3 regions of the Streptomyces sp. CB09001 genome follow, and region 3 is predicted to be linked to each of the others. Evidence: riboswitches for the same ligand, from Rfam matches in the RefSeq annotation. Region 3 holds a riboswitch; each other region holds the start of a gene.
What was found. Region 3 has a riboswitch for cyclic di-AMP ahead of C4J65_RS21080 (C40 family peptidase). Riboswitches for the same ligand answer to the same signal wherever they lie in the genome.
Positions count from the first base shown of each region.

Region 1: it holds a riboswitch for cyclic di-AMP, as region 3 does, so the genes downstream of both, C4J65_RS20080 (transglycosylase SLT domain-containing protein) here and C4J65_RS21080 (C40 family peptidase) in region 3, are expected to answer to the same signal.
Region 2: it holds a riboswitch for cyclic di-AMP, as region 3 does, so the genes downstream of both, rpfA (resuscitation-promoting factor protein RpfA) here and C4J65_RS21080 (C40 family peptidase) in region 3, are expected to answer to the same signal.

Region 1 covers NZ_CP026730.1:4,305,004-4,310,012, forward strand. The annotation lists gene fahA (fumarylacetoacetase) at 143-1,381, opposite strand; gene C4J65_RS20075 (HAD family hydrolase) at 1,872-2,681, shown strand; gene C4J65_RS20080 (transglycosylase SLT domain-containing protein) at 2,719-3,210, opposite strand; cyclic di-AMP (ydaO/yuaA leader) riboswitch at 3,215-3,383, opposite strand; gene C4J65_RS20090 (polyprenyl synthetase family protein) at 4,059-5,009, shown strand, end outside.
Region 2 covers NZ_CP026730.1:2,744,576-2,749,584, forward strand. The annotation lists gene C4J65_RS12660 (DUF501 domain-containing protein) at 1-186, opposite strand, end outside; gene divIC (cell division protein DivIC) at 246-728, opposite strand; gene eno (phosphopyruvate hydratase) at 840-2,129, opposite strand; gene rpfA (resuscitation-promoting factor protein RpfA) at 2,379-3,107, opposite strand; cyclic di-AMP (ydaO/yuaA leader) riboswitch at 3,111-3,277, opposite strand; gene C4J65_RS12680 (transglycosylase family protein) at 3,461-4,474, opposite strand; gene C4J65_RS12685 (cytochrome P450) at 4,618-5,009, opposite strand, start outside.
Region 3 covers NZ_CP026730.1:4,497,453-4,502,461, reverse strand. The annotation lists gene pcrA (DNA helicase PcrA) at 1-2,237, opposite strand, end outside; cyclic di-AMP (ydaO/yuaA leader) riboswitch at 2,491-2,672, shown strand; gene C4J65_RS21080 (C40 family peptidase) at 2,679-3,857, shown strand; gene C4J65_RS21075 (tellurite resistance/C4-dicarboxylate transporter family protein) at 3,885-4,901, shown strand; gene C4J65_RS21070 (hypothetical protein) at 4,879-5,009, opposite strand, start outside.

The DNA.
Region 1 (5,009 bases), 190 kb from region 3:
CGAACGTACCGGCCTGGGGCGTACGGGTCTCGAACGTACCGGCCTTGGGCGTACGCGGCTCGAATGTACCGGCCTGGGGCGTACGGGTCTCGAACGTACCGGGCTTGGACGTACGGGCCCCGCATCCCGCCCGGGCGTACCGTCAGACGCCTCGTCCGGCCCCCGGACCGACCACCCGCCCGGTCGCCTCTCCCAGCCCCACCCGGACACCGTCCGGGCCCGGGGCCCAGGCCGACAGGGTCACCACGTCGCCGTTCTCCAGGAACGTCCGCTTGCCGTCGGGCAGTTCCAGCGGGTCGCGGCCGTTCCAGGTCAGTTCGAGCAGCGACCCGCGCTCCCGCTCGGTCGGCCCGCTCACCGTGCCCGAGCCGTAGAGGTCGCCGGTGCGCAGCGAGGCGCCGTTGACCGTCATGTGGGCCAACTGCTGTGCGGCCGTCCAGTACATGGTGGAGAACGGCGGCTCGGAGACGACGTGGCCGTTGACGGCGACGGAGATCCGCAGGTCGTAGCCGCCGGGGTCGTCCTGATCGGGGTCCGTGTCGTCCAGGTAGGGCAGCAGTTCGTGCGTGCGCTCGGGCGGCGCCACCCGGGCCTCCTCCAGGGCGTCCAGCGGCGTGATCCACGCCGACACCGACGTGGTGAAGGACTTGCCGAGGAACGGGCCGAGGGGGACGTACTCCCAGGCCTGGACGTCCCGCGCGGACCAGTCGTTGAGCAGGCAGAGCCCGAAGACGTGCTCGCGGAAGTCGCCGAGCGCGACCGGACTGCCCAGTTCGGACGGCACTCCCACCACGAAGCCGACCTCCGCCTCGATGTCGAGGCGTACGGACGGGCCGAAGACGGGTGCGGCGTCGGCCGGGGCCTTGCGCTGCCCCGACGGGCGTACGACGTCCGTGCCCGAGACGACGACCGTGCCGGAGCGGCCGTGGTAGCCGATCGGGAGGTGCTTCCAGTTCGGGGTGAGGGAGTCGGCGGCGTCGGGGCGGAAGATCTGGCCGACGTTGCGGGCGTGGTTCTCGGAGGCGTAGAAGTCGACGTAGTCGGCGACCTCGAAGGGCAGGTGCAGGGTCACCGACGACAGTGGGTGGAAGAACGGCTGAAGGGCCTCGCGGTGGGAGGGGACCGTCACCCACGCCGTCAGTGCGCGCCGCACGTCCGACCACGCCGTGCGCCCGGCCGCCAGCAGCGGGTTGAGAGTGGGCCGCGCGAGGAGCGACCCGTACGGCGAGCCGAGCGCGTGGGCCGCCGCACCCGCGTCGAGGACGTGGTCGCCCAGCCGTACGCCCACCGTCCGGTCGACCGAGCCGGGGATCGAGAACACGCCGTACGGAAGGTTGTGCGGGCCGAAGGGGTCGCCCTCGGGGACATCGAAGGGGGGCATCGGGTGCTGCCTCGCTTTCGTGCTCGCCATGTGCGCCGTGCGCGCCGTGTGCGCCACGTGATCGGTGTGCGTCGCGTGACACGTGGTCGGGCCACACGTTACGGGTGACGTGCCGCTCTTGGGCAGTGCGGCCGGAGGCGGCGGCGCCCGGGACGCGGTCTTGGCGCAGTGGCGCGAACGGGGACACTCTGGGCGGTGCCGGAAGGTCTTGGGGAGGAGTTCTCGGGGGAGGGGCCTTCGACGGCAGGCGCGCCTCCCCGGTCAAGCCCCCCTGAACAAAAGGAAGTACCGCGGGAGGGTGGGCAGCGCCCCATCCCGATGCCAACCGGGGCACAGGCCCTGAATCGGCTTTAGCCGATGATGTGTCAGGATCCGGACATGATCGGGCGTCCTCGTGCAACCCCGTGCGGGTTCGAGCGCACTCGTTACGCCCTCGTTCGGAAGCGGTCACGGGTGAGTCCGGCGGGTGCGGTGTCCGTATTCTCTGATCATGGACCGCACCGCATACTCACTCGTCGCCACCGACCTGGACGGCACGCTGCTCCGAGGCGACGACACCGTCTCCGACCGGTCGCTGGCCGCGCTGGCGCGGGTCGCCGGTGCCGGTGCGCGGCACCTGGTGGTGACGGGACGGCCGGCACCCAGGGTGCGCCCCCTCCTCGACCGGCTCGGCTGCACGGGGCTCGCGGTGTGCGGACAGGGCGCGCAGGTGTACGACGCCGGCGCGCACCGGATGCTGTGGTCGGTCACCCTGGACCGGGAGCTGGCCGAGACCGCGCTCGGCAAGATCGAGGCCGAGGTGGGCCAGGTGCACGCCGCCGTGGACCAGGACGGCGTCGAGGGGCTGACGCTCATCGAGCCGGGCTACCTGATGCCCCACCCGACGCTGCCCGCGGTGCGCGTCGAGCGGCGTGAGCAGCTGTGGTCCACGCCGATCAGCAAGGTGCTGCTGCGCCACCCCGAGCTGACCGACGACGAACTGGCGGCGACGGCTCGCGCGGTGGTCGGTTCGCTCGCGACGGTCACCATGTCGGGGCCCGGCACGGTGGAGCTCCAGCCCTGCGGCATCACCAAGGCCACCGGCCTGGCGCTGGCCGCCGAGCACCTGGGTCTGGAGCGGCGGCGGACGATCGCCTTCGGGGACATGCCCAACGACATCCCCATGTTCCATTGGGCGGCCCACGGTGTCGCCATGGCCGGCGCCCACCCCGAACTCAAGGCGGTGGCCGACGAGGTCACCACGACGAACGAGGACGACGGCGTGGCCGTCGTCCTCGAGCGGATCTTCGGTACCTCTTGATGCGCTACCGCTTGGTGCGCTGCCGCGGCGGCGCGGCTCAGTACGCGCTGAAGACGTTGTCCATCGAGCCGTAGCGGTCGGCCGCGTAGTTGCAGGCGGCGGTGATGTTGGCGACCGGGTCGTACGGGTCCCAGGAGGTGCCCTCCACGTGGTACGCCTGGAAGGTCGGGTCGATCACCTGGAGCAGACCCTTGGACGGGGTGCCGTTGATGGCGTTGATGTCCCAGTTGTTGATGGCGAGCGGGTTGCCGGAGGACTCACGCATGATGTTGCGGTGAATGCCCTCGTAGGTCCCGGGGATGCCGTGCTGGGCCATGATGTCGAGCGACTCGCGGATCCAGCCGTCGAGGTTGTCCGGGTAGGCCGTGGCCGCCGTGGTGGCGGTCGTGGCGGCGGCCGGGGTGGCCGCGGAAGCGGTGGTGGCGCCGATGAGCGGCAGCGCGAGCACCGCGGCACCGGTGCCGGCGACGGCGAGCTTTCGGGCGAGGCGGCTGGTGCGGGCGTGACGGTTCTGACCGTTGGCAGACATGCGGTGTCCCTCTCCTTACGCCTACGAGGTGAGCTGTCGGGTTCGGGCGGGGAGGTGCCCGGCCGTGCCCTGACGGGTACGGCTTCACCCCGAGCCGCTCCGGTGGTGACCGGTGCGGCGACTTACCTGGGTCCCCCGCTCCTGCCTGCGAGTTTGTTGGGTGGATGACTGTGCGACGGGCGGTGGCAGGATTCGGCGTCCACCCGACAGGCCGGGAACGTATGCGAGAGCACATGTCCGGAACAAGTGCAGGAATCACCCAACATGCCTGTTGACCTTGGTCTGACGTCTTTGGGGCCCTTGATCCTTTGCTGTTGCCAATCCCCAACTGGCTTGCGGGGCAAAGGGAGGGCACAGGTTTCGGTGGGGTTGCCTGCGGGGCGCCCGGAGTGAGCCAACTCACTGGCTTCAACAAGCACGGCAAATAGGGCATTAACCCCAACTAGGAGCCAACCGGCCGCGGGTGGGGACGGCTTCGGGTGTCGAGCGGGGAGGGGAGGGAAGCGGGGAGGGGGAGGAGGTGGGGAAGGGGGCGGGAGAGGGGTGGGTGCGTCTGTCGGGTGACGTTCTCGAAGTGCGGGCCGTTGGGAGGAGTGATGGGATCTTCGGTGGCGGCTCCGGCCCGTTCGCCCTCCGGCTCCGGCTCGTCCCCTCTGGCGATATCAATCAAAATCTGCTCATATCACCTGATCAAAAACATACCGTTCATGATCCGATACCGACCAGCCTGTAACGGTGGGCGCTAGCGGTGATCGAAACGTGACCGGATACGCTGACTTGAGTGGTGGCAGCGACCTATCGACAAACCAGGTAATCGCCAGTAGACACCAGCAGACAGGAGACCCCTCGTGACCGTCGTCGGGCCGTTCGGGCTGAGCGTGCGGGACCAGGCTCTGGAAGCCGATGTCCAGGCCGGATTGGTTGCTGTCGAGGAAGGGTTGCTTGAGGCAACCAAAAGCGAGGTGCCGTTCATCACGGAGGCCGCCCAGCACCTGGTGCGGGCCGGCGGGAAACGGTTCCGGCCGCTGCTGGTGATGCTCTCGGCCCAGTTCGGAGACCCCTACGCCCCCGGGATCGTGCCCTCGGCCGTGGTCGTGGAGCTGACCCACCTCGCCACGCTGTACCACGACGACGTGATGGACGAGGCCGCCGTGCGGCGCGGGGTGTCCAGCGCGAACACCCGCTGGGGCAACTCGGTCGCGGTCCTCACCGGCGACTTCCTGTTCGCCCGAGCCTCCCAGATCCTCGCCGACCTCGGTCCCGAGGCGGTCCGCGTCCAGGCCCTCGCCTTCGAGCGGCTGGTCACCGGTCAGATCCTGGAGACGGCCGGCCCGCAGGACGGCCGCGACCCGGTCGACCACTACCTGGACGTGCTGGGCGGCAAGACGGGCTCCCTGGTGGCGGTCTCCTGCCGGTTCGGCGCGATGATGTCCGGCGCCGACGAGACGGTGGTGGACGTCCTCACCCAGTACGGCGAGCGGCTCGGCGTCGCCTTCCAGCTCGCGGACGACGTCCTGGACATCGCCTCCGACTCCGACGAGTCCGGCAAGACGCCCGGCACGGACCTGCGCGAGGGCATCCCCACCCTGCCCGTACTGCGGCTGCACGAGCGGGCGGCCCGGCTGGGGCTCGCCGAGGACATCGCGCTGTGCGAGCTGCTGGACTCCGACCTGAGCGACGACGCGCGGCACGCCGAGGCGCTGCGCCTGCTGCGCGCCCACCCCGCGCTGGAGCAGGCCCGCCGGGACACCGTCCGGTACGCCGAGGAGGCCCGGGCCGCGCTGGCCCCGCTGCGGGAG
Region 2 (5,009 bases), 1.8 Mb from region 3:
CAGCGTGGGGAAGGGCGTGCCGTCGGGCAGCCGCGGCGCCGTCTCCACGACGTCCGGCTGTCCGCAGGGGCAGCGGTGCGCGATGGCGCGCAGGCCGCGCGGGGGCCGTCCGAGCTGCTGCTTGAAGGCCGCCACGTCCGCGTCGGTCGGCTCGGTGCGCGGGGTGGTCGGCGGGGGAGTCTGCATGACTGTCTTCTGCTGGTCTTCCTGTTGAGTCACCGGCGGAGCGGGTCGGCGCGGTCGGTTCACTGCCGGCGGGCGACGGCGTCGGCCTTGTCGACCCCGTCCCACACGTTCCGGTACCAGGGGCGGTCGGCGGCGGCGGCCCCGGCGCGGGTCTGCTCGGCCGCCTCCGGGTCGACGACAACGAACCCCGTCTCCCCCGGCATCACGTAGTGCAGCCGCAGCCGGACCTGCTGCTCGGCGTAGGCGTCGTCCTGCCAGCGTGCCTTGAGGTCGCGCAGGTCCTCGACCCGCTGCCGGGTCTCCCGCTGCTCCCGCTGGAGATCGGCGATCTCGGCACGCTGGGCGACGTACTGCCGTATCGGGTAGGCGAGCGCCACGACGAGCGAGCAGAGCACCATCGCGAGCAGCGCGGCCCGGCCGGTCAGCCGGGAGCGCCGGGCCTGGCGCCTGGTCTGCGAACGGTAGACCCGGGCCGCGGTCTGTTCCCCGATGATCCGGATCCTGGTCGCGGTGGAGAAACGGTCCCGGTCCTTCACGGCCATCTGGTCTCCGCCTCCCGTGCACGCGCGTACGTCCCCGCACACGGTACGGGACCGGATACGGGGACGTACGTACGACGCTGCCTTCTACCGGGCGGTCAGCCCTTACTGGGCCTACTGGTTCGCAGAGCGGAACCGGGGGAACGCGCTGCGGCCGGCGTACACCGCGGCGTCGTCGAGGATCTCCTCGATGCGCAGCAGCTGGTTGTACTTGGCGACGCGCTCGGAGCGGGCCGGGGCGCCGGTCTTGATCTGGCCGCAGTTGGTGGCGACGGCCAGGTCGGCGATGGTGACGTCCTCGGTCTCGCCGGAGCGGTGGGACATCATGCACTTGAAGCCGTTGCGCTGGGCCAGCTCGACGGCGTCCAGGGTCTCGGTCAGCGAACCGATCTGGTTGACCTTGACCAGCAGGGCGTTGGCCGAGTTCTCCTCGATGCCGCGGGCCAGGCGCTCCGGGTTGGTGACGAACAGGTCGTCACCGACCAGCTGGACCTTGTCGCCGAGCTTGGCGGTGATGGTGTTCCAGCCGTCCCAGTCGTCCTCGAACAGCGGGTCCTCGATGGAGACCAGCGGGTACGCCTCGACCAGCTCGGCGTAGTACTCGGTCATCTCGGCGGCGGTGCGCTCCTTGCCCTCGAAGGAGTAGGAGCCGTCCTTGTAGAACTCGGACGCGGCGACGTCGAGCGCGAGGGCGATCTGCTCGCCGGGGGTGTAGCCGGCCTCCTTGATCGCCTCGAGGATGAGGTCGAGGGCCTCGCGGTTGGAGCCGAGGTTCGGGGCGAAGCCGCCCTCGTCGCCGAGGCCGGTGGCCAGGCCCTTGTTCTTCAGGACCTTCTTGAGGGTGTGGTAGACCTCGGCGCCCCAGCGCAGGGCCTCGGAGAAGGACTCCGCGCCGATCGGGGCGATCATGAACTCCTGGATGTCCACGTTGGAGTCGGCGTGCGAGCCGCCGTTCAGGATGTTCATCATCGGCACCGGCAGCAGGTGCGCGTTGGGGCCGCCCAGGTAGCGGAAGAGCGGCAGGTCGCTGGCCTCGGAGGCGGCGTGGGCGACGGCGAGGGAGACGCCGAGGATGGCGTTGGCGCCGAGCGAGCCCTTGTTGTCGGTGGCGTCCAGGTCGAACATGGCCTGGTCGATCAGGCGCTGCTCGGTGGCGTCGTAGCCGACCAGCTCCGGGCCGATCTGCTCGATGACGGCCAGCACGGCCTTCTCGACGCCCTTGCCGAGGTAACGGCTCGGGTCGCCGTCACGCAGTTCGATGGCCTCGAAGGCACCGGTGGAGGCGCCGGACGGAACGGCGGCACGACCCGTGCTGCCGTCGTCGAGGCCGACCTCGACCTCGACCGTGGGGTTGCCTCGGGAGTCCAGGATTTCCCGGGCTACGACGACGTCGATGGACGGCACGAGCATCTCCTTCTTCAATGTGACGCTTCACTGTGACGCTTCGGTGTGCCGCGGTCCCGCGGGACCGCGACGGCTCTGCGGGACCGAGCCTAACCGGCTCCGGGCGATCGGCCAGCCGATCGCCCACCCGCTGGACAGAACCGAGAGTAAATTGTTTCCGAACGGAACAAAGGCGGAACATGAAAAGTCCCGCCCCGGTGCGTACGGGGGAACACGCACCGGGGCGGGAGTCGCGGAGGCCGCCGCCGCTTACTTCAGGTGCAGCTGCTGGCCCGGGTAGATCAGGTCGGCGTCGTCGACGATGTCGTCGTTCAGCTTGAAGAGCTTCGCCCAGCCGCCCTTGACGTCGTGCTCCTCGGCGATCGAGCTGAGGGTGTCGCCCTTGACGACCTTGTACTCGCCGTCGCCCTTCTCGACCTTCTTGCCGGTCGGGGTGGTGACGGTCTTCTTGGCGGGCTTCTCGGCCTTCGGCTCGGCGGCCGGGCGCTCGGAGGAGCGGGAGGCCTTCTGCTCGGTGGAGCGCTCGGTGGTGGAGCCGCTGCTCTGGCTCTGCGAGCCCTCGGAGCTGCCGGAGCCGCTGTCCTGGGAGCCGCCACCGGTGTAGGCGGCGCCCGACAGGCCGGTGCCGCAGACCGGCCAGGCACCCTTGCCCTGGCCCGCGAGCACCTTCTCGGCGATCTCGATCTGCTGGGACTTGCTCGCCTGGTCGGCGGAGGAGGCGTACTGCGTACCACCGTAGGCGGCCCAGGTGGAGGCGGAGAACTGCAGACCGCCGTAGTAACCGTTGCCGGTGTTGATGGACCAGTTGCCGCCGGACTCGCACTGGGCGACGGCGTCCCACTCGGACGCGGTGGCGGCGGAGGCGTTGCCGGCCGCCATCAGCGGGGCGGCGACGGCGGCACCGGTGACGCCGGCGACGGCGATGACACGGGTGGCCTTGGACGGGCGACGGTGCTTGCCCTTGCCGGAAAACAGCATGGTTGATCCCCTCACCGACGCCTGCGAGGTGAGCTGTCGGGTTCGGGCCGGTTGAGTTGCCCGGCCGGGTTCCTCCCGGAACTCGGCTTCACCCCTAGCCGCTCCGGCTCAACTGCCCGGTGCGGCACTTACCTTGGGTCCCCCGCTCCTGCCTGCGGCGCTTGACGCGACGACTGTTCCCGTACGGCCGCTGGCAGGATTCGGCGTTGCGGCTGTCGGGGCCCGCGGTGGCGAGCGGTCATGACCGTAGACACGCGCTCCGCGGATTTTCAAAGACGATCACGGCTTCTGAGACCTATCTCTCACGAGATCCAAAAGGGACATACGGTCTCTAACCGTGACGTGAACTCCCCCTACTTTTCGCCCGATTCGCCCGTGACCGTGAGCGTCTGACCGGGCAGGATGTGGTCCGGGTCGGCACCGACGACGGTCGCGTTGTCGGCGTAGAGCGTGCGCCACCCGCCGTCGACCTCAAGGGAGTCGGCGATGGCCCAGAGACTGTCGCCGGTGCGGACGACGTAACGGCCGTCCCCGGCCTCCCGCTCGCCACCGTCGCGCGAGGCGTGCCGGCCCGTCGTCGGGTCCGTACGCCCCTCCCCCGCCGCACCCTCGTCCGCGGTGCCGCCCCGGTGCTTGCCGGAGCCGGACGAGCCCTCGGTGCCCTGCGATTCGGCACTGACGGAGGGGTCGGATTCGGACGAAGTGTCCGGCTTGGCGGATTGGTCCGCCTCATCGGACGGAGCGTCAGACGACGGCGAAGAAGAGGGCGAAGGGGACGAAGAGGATGCTCCGGACGTCGACTCCGGCGTCTCGGCCGTGCCGGACGAACCGCTCGAGCCGGACGACTCGGATGACTGGGGCGACTCGGGTGTTTCGGTGGTCGCGGGTGTTTCGGACGACTTGGTGGTGTCCTGCTCCCCCGAGGTGTCCGAACCCTCCGACGCCCCGTCACCGGCCGTGCCGGAGCCGGAGCCGCCGCCCGTGACCCCGGAGTCGCTGCCCAGTCCGGCCAGCAGACCGCAGGTCGGCCAGGCGGCGATGCCCTGGTCCGCGTGTATCTTCTCGGCGATTCGTATCTGCTGGGAGCGACTGGCCTGGTCGGCGCTGGGGGCGTAGTCCAGCCCGCCGTACCGCTCCCAGGCGTCCTGGGACAGCTGCAGGCCGCCGTAGTACCCGTTGCCGCTGTTCTGGCTCCAGGCACCACCGGTCTCGCACTCGGCGACCTGGTCCCAGTTCGCGGAGTCGGCCGCGTGGGCGCCGGTGGCACCGAGCAGCGGGATCGCGATGGCGGAGCCGGTCACTCCGGCGGCGACGACCAGTGCGGGTGCCTGGCGGGGGCGGCGGTGACGACCGTTCCCGGAGAGCATGCGACGACCTTTCACGAGACGACGGGGACCGCGCGGCGGATGACGCTCGACACCACGCTGATCCGTGAACGTATAGGGAGATCATCACTTGTCACAAGTTCATGCCGCGCAGATCACGTGAAGATCACAGAGTTGAGCGCGTGTCACTTTTGCGTCGGCGACGGACCGTTGCCCGCCGATGACGCGAGCGGTGTGAACGAGACCGGCAAAGTGCGCAGACCTCGCATGATGAGGCCGCCGCGCCACCGGAGTTCGGCCGGGTCCGCGGCGAGGCGGAGGTCCGGCAGCCGGGTGAGCAGGGTGGCCAGCGCCGTCTGCCCCTCCAGCCGGGCGAGCGGGGCGCCGAGGCAGTAGTGGATGCCGTGGCCGTACCCGAGGTGCTGGCTGTCGCGGCGGGCCAGGTCCAGGGTGTCCGGGTCGGTGAACCGCTCCGGGTCCCGGTCGGCGGCGGCGAGGACGACGAGGACGGGGTCGCCGGCCGCGACGTCCTGTCCGCCGATGGTCAGCGGCCGGGTGGCGAAGCGCCAGGTGGCCA
Region 3 (5,009 bases):
GCCGCCACGCCCGAGACCGGCGCCGAGGGCGCGGGACCGTTCGCCCCGGTCCGCTTCCACTCCAGGTGCGGGGCCGGGATCTCCTCCAGGAACCGGGAGGGCGGGTTGTACGACGGCTGGCCCCAGGCGCTGCGCAGCGTCGACCGGGTCAGGTAGAGGCGTTCACGGGCGCGCGTGATGCCGACGTAGGCGAGGCGGCGCTCCTCCTCCAGCTCCTTGGCCTGGCCGAGGGCGCGCATGTGCGGGAAGACGCCGTCCTCCATGCCGGTGAGGAAGACGACCGGGAACTCCAGGCCCTTGGCGGTGTGCAGGGTCATCAGGGTGACGACGCCGCCGCCGTCCTCCTCGTCCGGGATCTGGTCGGAGTCGGCGACGAGCGCGACCTTCTCCAGGAAGTCGGCCAGCGTCCCGGCCTCCTCCCCCTCGGCCCGCTCCTGCTCGAACTCCAGGGCGACGGCCGCCAGTTCCTGGAGGTTCTCGATGCGGGTCTCGTCCTGGGGGTCGGTGGAGGCCTGCAACTCGGCGAGGTACCCGGTGCGTTCGAGGATGGCCTCGAGGACGGTCGCGGGTCCGGCGCCGGACTCGACGACCGTACGGAGATCCTCCATGAGCGTGTTGAACCGCTTGACGGCGTTCGCGGAGCGCGCGGCCATCCCGTACGCCTCGTCGACGCGCTTCAGCGCCTGCGGGAAGCTGATCTTCTCGCGCTGGGAGAGGGCGTCGATCATCGCCTCGGCGCGGTCGCCGATGCCGCGCTTGGGGACGTTGAGGATGCGGCGCAGCGGCACCGAGTCCTCCGGGTTGGCCAGCACCCGCAGGTAGGCCAGGACGTCCCGGACCTCCTTGCGCTCGTAGAAGCGGACGCCGCCGACGACCTTGTAGGGCAGGCCGGTGCGGATGAAGATTTCTTCGAAGACACGGGACTGCGCGTTGGTCCGGTAGAAGACCGCGACGTCGCCGGCCCTGGCCTCGCCCGCGTCGGTGAGGCGGTCTATCTCGTCGGCGACGAACTGCGCCTCGTCGTGCTCGGTGTCGGCGACGTACCCGGTGATCTGCGCGCCGCTGCCCTGGTTGGTCCACAGGTTCTTGGGGCGGCGGGACTCGTTGCGCTCGATGACCGCGTTGGCGGCGCTGAGGATGGTCTGGGTGGAGCGGTAGTTCTGCTCCAGCAGGATCGTCGTCGCGTCCGGGTAGTCCTCCTCGAACTGGAGGATGTTGCGGATGGTGGCCCCGCGGAAGGCGTAGATCGACTGGTCGGCGTCGCCCACCACGCACAGCTCGGCGGGCGGCACCTCGGCCTCCGGCGGCACGTCGACGGGGTGCTCCGAAGCCACGCCGACCAGCTCGCGCACCAGCGCGTACTGCGCGTGGTTGGTGTCCTGGTACTCGTCGACCAGGACGTGCCGGAAGCGGCGGCGGTAGTGCTCGGCGACGTCCGGGAAGGCGCGCAGCAGGTTGACCGTCGTCATGATCAGGTCGTCGAAGTCGAGGGCGTTCGCCTCGCGCAGCCGCGACTGGTACATGGCGTAGGCCTGGGCGAGGGTCTTCTCGAAACCGTCGGCCGCCTGCCCGGCGAAGTCCTCCTCGTCGATCAGCTCGTTCTTCAGGTTCGAGATCTTGGCGCTGAAGGACTTCGGCGGGAACTTCTTGGGGTCGAGGTCCAGGTCGCGGCAGACCAGCGCCATGAGCCGCTTGGAGTCGGCGGCGTCGTAGATCGAGAACGACGAGGTGAAGCCGAGCTTCTTCGACTCGCGGCGCAGGATGCGGACGCACGCGCTGTGGAAGGTCATCACCCACATCGCGTTGGCGCGCGGGCCGACGAGCTGCTCGACGCGCTCCTTCATCTCGCCCGCGGCCTTGTTGGTGAAGGTGATCGCGAGGATCTGGCCCGGGTGGACGCTCCGCTCGGCCAGCAGGTGGGCGATGCGGTGGGTGAGCACGCGGGTCTTGCCGGAGCCGGCACCGGCCACGATGAGCAGCGGGGAGCCGGAGTGGACGACGGCGGCGCGCTGGTTCTCGTTCAGCCCCTCCAGGAGCGCGGCGGCGTCCAGGGCGGGGCGCGGGGCGCCGTCCCGGTAGTGGGTGTCCCGGTCCGGGGGCGCGTCGAACTTCCCGCCGAACAGATCGTGCGGGACCGGCTCCGGTCCGTGATCGTCCTCGGGCGGCGGGGGTTCCTCCTCGTGACCCCGGGGGGTCTGGAGGCTCGCCAGGAAGCTGTCGTCAAAGAGGCTGCTCATCGCTCTCCGAGTCTAGGGCGCCCCACCGACAACCCGGTGCCACCCCGGAAAATGCCCGGCACCCTCCAGCACGGGCACGCCCTGCGACCAGCGGGACCACGAAGAGTGACGCCCACGACCGCCCGGTGACGCCCGCACAGAAGGTCACGAAAATGTATCGGGCATATCACCCACCAACCTTCACAGCGGCCACACGAGTTGGCTACGGTGCGGGGCAGGCCGCTCGACCCCCTCCGGCGAACCTCGCCGGGCCGCGCGGCCTCCGCCGAGTCCGACGTGCCCGCACGGCACCCGGAGCCGGGGACCCAACCGAGAACTTTGGGGTGAATCGGCCGTACCGTCCTCGACGAGGGACGGTCACGCCGTAGGGCAACCCTTCCGAACCACCGCCCGAACCCGACAGCTAACCCGGTAGGCGGAGCACTGGAAGGAGTCGCCTCCTTGGCGTCGCACCGCAAGTCGCGCCCCACCGGTACCCGCGTCGCGGGCATACGGACCCCGGCCCTCGCCACCGCGGCCCTCACCTCCGTCGCGCTGCTGTCCCAGACGGCGAACGCCACGCCGTCGGACGACCGGCCGACCCTGGAGGAGGTCGAGAAGAAGGTCGACGACCTCTACCGCCAGGCCGGGTCGGCGACCGAGAAGTACAACGCGGCCAAGGAGAAGACCACCAAGCAGCGCAAGAAGGTCGACACCCTCCTCGACGACGTCGCCCAGCGCACCCAGAGGCTCAACGACGCGCGCGAGGAGCTGGGTTCCTTCGCCTCCGCCCAGTACCGCACGGGCGCCTCGGTCCCGGAGACCGCGACGCTGCTGCTCGCGGACTCGCCGCAGGACTACTTCGACCAGAACCAGCTGATGAACCGGCTCACCGGCCGGCAGAAGACCGCCGTCGACGACTACGTCACGCAGCAGTCCGAGACGATGAAGAAGCGCCGGGAGGCCACCGAGAGCCTCGACACGCTCACCGACTCGCAGACCGATCTGAAGACGGCCAAGTCGACCGTCCAGAAGAAGCTGGCCACCGCGCGGGAGCTGCTCTCGGAACTGACCGCCGAGGAGAAGGCCCGGCTCGCGGCGATCGAGAGGAAGAAGCAGGAGGAGGCCGAGCGCAAGGCCGCCGAGCTGGCGAAGCAGCAGGCGGCGCAGGAGGAGGCCGAGCGCAAGCGTCGGGAGGCCGCCCAGCAGGAGACCGGCTCCGGATCCGGCGGCACCGGCTCGTCGGAGTCCTCGGACTCGTCGACGCCGGACACCTCGACCGGCACCAAGGCCGAGAAGGCGATCGCCTTCGCCCGCGCCCAGATCGGCAAGCCGTACGTCTGGGGCGCCACGGGACCGGGTTCCTACGACTGCTCGGGCCTCACCCAGGCCGCCTGGAAGGCCGCCGGCGTGACGCTGCCGCGCGTCACCTACGACCAGGTCAACGCCGGCACGACCGTCTCCGTCTCCCAGGCGCAACCCGGTGACCTGGTCTTCTTCTACGACGACATCAGCCATGTCGGCCTGTACATCGGCGACGGCATGATGATCCACGCCCCGAAGCCCGGCGCGTACGTCCGCGAGGAGTCGATCTTCTACGACGGCGAGTCGTCGATCTACAGCGTGGTGCGCCCGGCCTGATCGGCGAGGGTCTTTAGCATCGGGCGCATGTCATCGGCCACCCATCCCTCCGCATTGCGCGCCTGGTGGGCGCAGCGCCCACCGGCGGCCGGGGCCGCGGTGATGGCGACCGGCATCGTGTCGGTCGCGCTGCACCTGACGGGCCGCGAGGTCCTGTCCCGGATCGCCCTGGCGCTGGCCTGCGGCGCCTGGCTGATACTGGCGGCGAACTTCGTCTACCTGCTGCTGGCCGACCGGGCGCAGTGGGTGAAGCGGGCCGGGACGCCTGGCGCGCTCACCGCCGTCGCCGCGACGACCGTGCTCGGCACCCGTTTCTCCCTGCTCGGCTGGTCGCTCCTGGCGGCGGTGCTGCTGGCGCTGGCGGCCCTGCTGTGGCCGTGGCTGCTGTTCCTGGTGGTGCGGCACTGGGGGCGGAGGATGCCCGGGGCGGTGTTCCTGGGCTGCGTGGCCACGGAGGGGCTCACCGTGCTCGCCGCCACGCTGGCCGCGGCCACCTCGACGCCGTGGCTGGCGCATGCGGCGCTGGTGCCGTTCTGGCTGGGGATCGTGCTCTACCTGATCGCGCTGTTCCGCTTCGACCTGCGGCAGGTGGCCCGGGGCTCCGGGGACCACTGGGTGGCGGGCGGCGCGCTCGCCATCTCGGCGCTCGCCGGTGCCAAGCTGCTCGCGGCGGCCGGGACCGGAATGTACCTGTGGAACGCCGACGACCAGGCCGTCCTGCACGACGTGACCGTCTTCCTGCTCACGCTCGACCTCGCCTGGTACGCCGTGCTCCTGGCCGCCGAGATCGTCTGGCCCCGCCTGCGCTACGACGTGCGCCGCTGGTCGACCGTCTTCCCGCTCGGCATGACGGCGGCGGCGACGCTGTCGGTGGCCGCCGTCGTCGACGTCCCGTGGCTGGACGCGCCGGGCCGGGCGCTGCTGTGGATCGCGGTGGCCGGGTGGCTGGCGGTCGCGGCGGGGGCGGTCGGCCGGGCCCGGGCCGGGCTGCGGTCCGCGGGCGAGGGCTCCGGGGCGACGGTCAGGTCCACAGCACCGCGATGAAGATGTTCACCACCGTCAGCGCGCCCACCAGGCCGAACAGCGGCTTGTCCACCTTCTCGTCGTCGCGCTTCACGTAGACCAGGCCGAGGATCACGATCAGCACGGCGA